One region of the Proteiniborus ethanoligenes genome, then DNA from elsewhere that is predicted to be linked to it. Evidence: riboswitches for the same ligand, from Rfam matches in the RefSeq annotation. Region 1 holds a riboswitch; the other holds the start of a gene.
The links. A riboswitch is a leader RNA that binds a small molecule or an ion and turns the genes downstream of it on or off. The one in region 1 is predicted to bind glycine.
Positions count from the first base shown of each region.

Region 2: another riboswitch for glycine. It lies ahead of gcvT (glycine cleavage system aminomethyltransferase GcvT); the one in region 1 lies ahead of BLV37_RS11730 (GrdX family protein).

Region 1 covers NZ_FNQE01000029.1:4,874-7,287, forward strand. Annotated here, with positions in the region: gene BLV37_RS11725 (Na/Pi cotransporter family protein) at 1-586, shown strand, start outside; glycine riboswitch at 769-871, shown strand; glycine riboswitch at 873-945, shown strand; gene BLV37_RS11730 (GrdX family protein) at 1,027-1,413, shown strand; gene trxB (thioredoxin-disulfide reductase) at 1,523-2,414, shown strand, end outside.
Region 2 covers NZ_FNQE01000008.1:69,889-72,302, forward strand. Annotated here, with positions in the region: gene BLV37_RS04690 (pyrophosphohydrolase domain-containing protein) at 1-169, opposite strand, end outside; glycine riboswitch at 671-762, shown strand; gene gcvT (glycine cleavage system aminomethyltransferase GcvT) at 986-2,092, shown strand; gene gcvH (glycine cleavage system protein GcvH) at 2,141-2,414, shown strand, end outside.

The DNA.
Region 1 (2,414 bases):
AAGAATGGGTAGAATAGTTAGAGAGAATCTAAGAACAGCAATTGAATCCTTCTACGCAAAAGACGAGAGCCTAACTCAAAAAGTGTTTGAGGAAGAAAAGCTTATTAACGAAATTGAAAGAGAGATAACTAAATATTTAATCCAGCTTTCTCATGCGCCTCTTACAGATGCACAGCATGCAACAGTAACTACCTTGTTTCATGCAATCAATGATATAGAGCGTGTAGGAGACCATGCTGAAAATATAGCAGAGCTATCACAGACTAGAATAGATGAAAAGCTTTGGTTTACAGATATGGCTCTTGATGAACTTCATGTTATGTTTGATAAGGTAGAGAATACATTCAGTAAATCCTTATTGGCCTTTAAAACTGCAGACCCTGTAATAGCAAATGAAGTAATAGATTTAGAGGCAGAGGTTGATATTATGGAAAAGGAATACAGGGCTAGACATATTGAAAGACTAAACACTCAGTCATGCTCACCAAGCTCAGGTATAATATTTCTTGATATGATAAGCAATCTTGAAAGAATATCAGACCATTCTTCAAACATTGCTCTGTATATGTTAGATGCTCTAAAATAAGAGATAAACCAGATAAGTTTATAGAAAATAACCAAAAAAATCATTAAATATTAAAGATATTTAATGATTTTTTAATAAAAAAGTGATAAAAAGTGTTGTATATAAAAAAAATATATATTATAATGTTCTTGAACAACAAGATTGATTTTTATTTAACAATTCTATAATTAAATAAATGCTGAATGAAAAATGCGGAAGAGACCAATTAAATTTGGCGCCGAAGGAGTAAGTCATAAGTTTGCCATTTATGGAGAAGCTCTCAGGCAAAAGGACCGTATTTGGACAGTTCTCTGGAAAGCCTATGGCACCGAAGGGGCAATTCTTTAAAAAGAAGAATCTCTCAGGTTTAGAACAGAGTAGAGGGGCACATAATAATGTAAACTTCTATTCTGTTTTTTTGTCTCTAAATAATTGTATGTACATTATAAGGAGTGAAACCTATGAGCTGTATTATATTTACGAATAACCCACTAATAAAAGATGTATTTTCTTCTACATATGAAATTCAGTTCTGCGAAAAGGACTATATAGGTGTTTTGGAAACTGTAAGAGACAAAATACATTTGGGTCATATACTTTTATCACATCCCCTAGCAGGCAGCATTAAGCCTAATGAAACTCCATATAGAACAATTCTTATTTCAAAAAATAAAAAAAACTTAGATTATAATTCGTTATCAATTATAGAGAGTGCCATAACCACTGCCAGAAAATTTATGGAGAACAAGATGACTCCAAATTGGACTGATATAGCACTTTTAGATTTCCAGACAGTAGATTTTTCACTAATAGAAGGTATTTTAAATAACATGACTAATTTTGAATAAAACAGGGTAATTTTGGGTAAATTTTAGTTGCTGAACAGTATTATTTGCTACTGTTAACCACAATAGTAAATTGGGTATATAATAGTATAAAATTAAAGGAGTGACGCTAATGGCAAATCTATACGATACTATAATAATCGGAGCAGGTCCAGCAGGTTTAGCAGCAGGATTATATGCGGCAAGAGCAAAAATGAAAACGCTTATTTTAGAAAGAGAAAAGGCTGGTGGTCAAATAGTTACTACTGAAGAAGTAGCCAACTACCCAGGCTCAGAAAAGGACGCTTCAGGCCCATCACTAGTTGCTAGAATGGTAGAACAAGCAGAAGAGTTTGGGGCAGAAAGGGTACTAGATGAAGTTAAAGAGGTTCAGTTAGAAGACAAAATTAAGATTGTTAAAGGAGCAAAAGGCGAATATCACGCAAAATCAATAATAATTGCTACAGGAGCAAAGCCTAAGCTTATGGGATGTCCAGGAGAAAAAGAGCTTACTGGTAAGGGAGTTTCCTATTGCGCAACTTGTGACGCAGATTTCTTTACTGATTTAGAAGTTTTTGTAATAGGTGGAGGAGATTCAGCTGTTGAAGAAGCAATGTATTTAACTAAATTTGCTAGAAAAGTGACTATTATTCATAGAAGAGATGAACTTAGAGCTGCTAAATCAATTCAAGAGAAGGCTTTTAAAAATGAAAAAATTGATTTTATATGGAATTCGGTAGTTAAGGAAGTTAAAGGCGATGGCATAGTAGAATCAATGATACTTACAAATAGAGTAACTGGAGAAGAAACAGAAATTTTTGCTAATGAAGATGATGGCACTTTTGGTATATTTGTATTTGTAGGCTATGACCCAGTAACTTCATTGTTTGACGGCATGATAAACATGGAAAATGGTTATATTATTACAGATGATAATATGAAAACTAATATACCGGGAGTATTTGCAGCTGGTGATTGCAGGGTTAAATCACTAAGACAAGTGGTTACAGCAACAGCAGATGGTG
Region 2 (2,414 bases), on a different contig from region 1:
CTGCTTGCTCATAAATATCCTTTGCTTCCTTAAACTCGTTTATTTCTTCAAGCATCCAATCGTATCTTTTAGACACTCTATCAGAATCAAGAAGTTTAGGAGTATCTCTATAAGGATGCCCAAATTTCATTTGAAAATCTTTAACCATATGCCACCATTGATTACTCAAAAAATCCACCTCCAAAATTTGCATAAACCTATGACATAATAAGTGTATCTACTACATAAATTATATTCTATCACAAATATAATATATATTACTAAAAACAATATTGAAAATGGTTTAACAATAAATGTGAAATTTTCCTAACAATCATTGTTAATTATTAATAAATATAATATAATTTAATACAAGTAATATAACTAAATAATAGAAAACTTTCTTATATAAAAAGCCAATATTAGATAACCAGACAGGTGCATCTTTAATGTGTACATAACCTTATTCCAACGACGATGGTTAAAAATTTAACAATACTAAAGTTAATTTAATAACAATTATTGATATTTTTATGAAAATATATTATCATTTAAGCGAATGAGGAAATGAAAAATATATATGCACCAGATGAAGGTGGCGTGAGATATCTACATATAGTGAGATAGCCGAAGAAGCAATATAAGAAGAGCCAATCTTTTATAGAAACTTTCAGGCAAAAGTATCGTCATCAGATGGAACTCTGAAGAGTCTGAATAATCAGCACCGAAGGAGAAATGTATTATAATACAGAAACTCTCAGGTTATAGAACAGAGGAATATAATGGCACACGGCTTTCTAATGCTTTTATGCTATTGTATTCCTTTTTCATTATGATTAACTACACCATATAATCCTATGAATATCAGATGTAAGATTTACAAATAAATTGGGTATATTATATCTATGCTGTGCATTTTTACAACGAACATAATAATTATTATTACATAATTAATATTAATTTATAGTATTATAAAGAAACCCAAAAACTGAAAGGAGGAGTTACTTTGGCAGAACCAAGAAAAACATCGCTTTATAATGCACATCTGAAATATGGTGGTAACATTGTAGATTATGCAGGATGGGCATTACCAGTACAATATGAGGGCTTGACACAGGAGCATGAAGCAGTTAGAACAAGAGCAGGGATTTTTGATGTTTCCCATATGGGAGAAGTAGAAGTAACAGGACCGCAGGCATTTGATTTTATTCAGTACTTAGTTACAAATGACGTATCTGTACTTAATGACAATCAGATAGCATATAGTTTTATGTGTTATCCAGATGGAGGAGTTGTGGACGATCTTTTAGTTTACAAGTTCTCAAGAGACCATTACTTCCTAGTTATCAATGCAAGTAATGTGGAAAAAGACGTAGAGTGGATTAATCAACACGCAAAGGATTTCGATGTGACTGTAAAGAATCTTTCAGATGAAATATCTGAAATTGCTATCCAAGGACCAGAAGCAGAAAAGATTCTTCAAAAACTTACTGACACAGATCTTTCTCAAATAGGATTTTTCTATTTAAAAAGAGATGTAAATGTAGCTGGAGCAAATTGTTTAATTTCAAGGACTGGATATACTGGAGAAGATGGATTTGAGATTTACTTTGACCATGAGCATGCAGAAAGTCTATGGGAGAAGCTAATGGAAGCAGGTAAAGAAGAAGGGATTAGACCAGCGGGTCTTGGCTCAAGAGACACATTAAGATTTGAAGCTACACTTCCTCTATATGGAAACGAAATAAGTCAAGATATTACTCCATTAGAAGCAGGACTAGGAATGTTTGTAAAACTAAATAAAGATAATTTTATAGGAAAAGATGCCCTTGTAAAACAAAAAGCAGAAGGGCTAAAGAGAAAAGTAGTAGGTATTGAAATGATAGATAAGGGCGTACCTAGACATGGCTATGAAGTTTATGCAGATGATAAGAAAATAGGCTTTGTAACTACAGGATATTTCTCTCCTACTTTAAAGAGAAATATAGGCTTTGCAATGCTAGATATGGACTATACAGCTTTAGAAACGCCTATTGAAATCAAAGTAAGAAACAGAACATTAAAAGCTAAGGTAGTAAGCAAGACATTCTATCAAAAGCATTATAAAAAATAAAACAATATAAAAAAATAAAAAAGGATTAAATTTAAGGAGGAGTTTTTTATGAAAATAGTAGAAGGTCTATTATATTCAAATGATCATGAGTGGATAAAAGTAGAAGGAAAAGAAGCTTATATTGGAATTACAGATTTTGCACAACATAAGCTAGGGGAAATCGTTTATGTTGAATTACCTCAAGTTGATGACGAACTAAATGCAGGAGATGTTTTCTCTGTAGTTGAATCAGTTAAAGCTGCTTCAGATTCTTATCTTCCTGTATCAGGTAGAGTTGTTGAGGTAAATGAAGATTTAGATGGAGAACCAGGCTTAATCAACG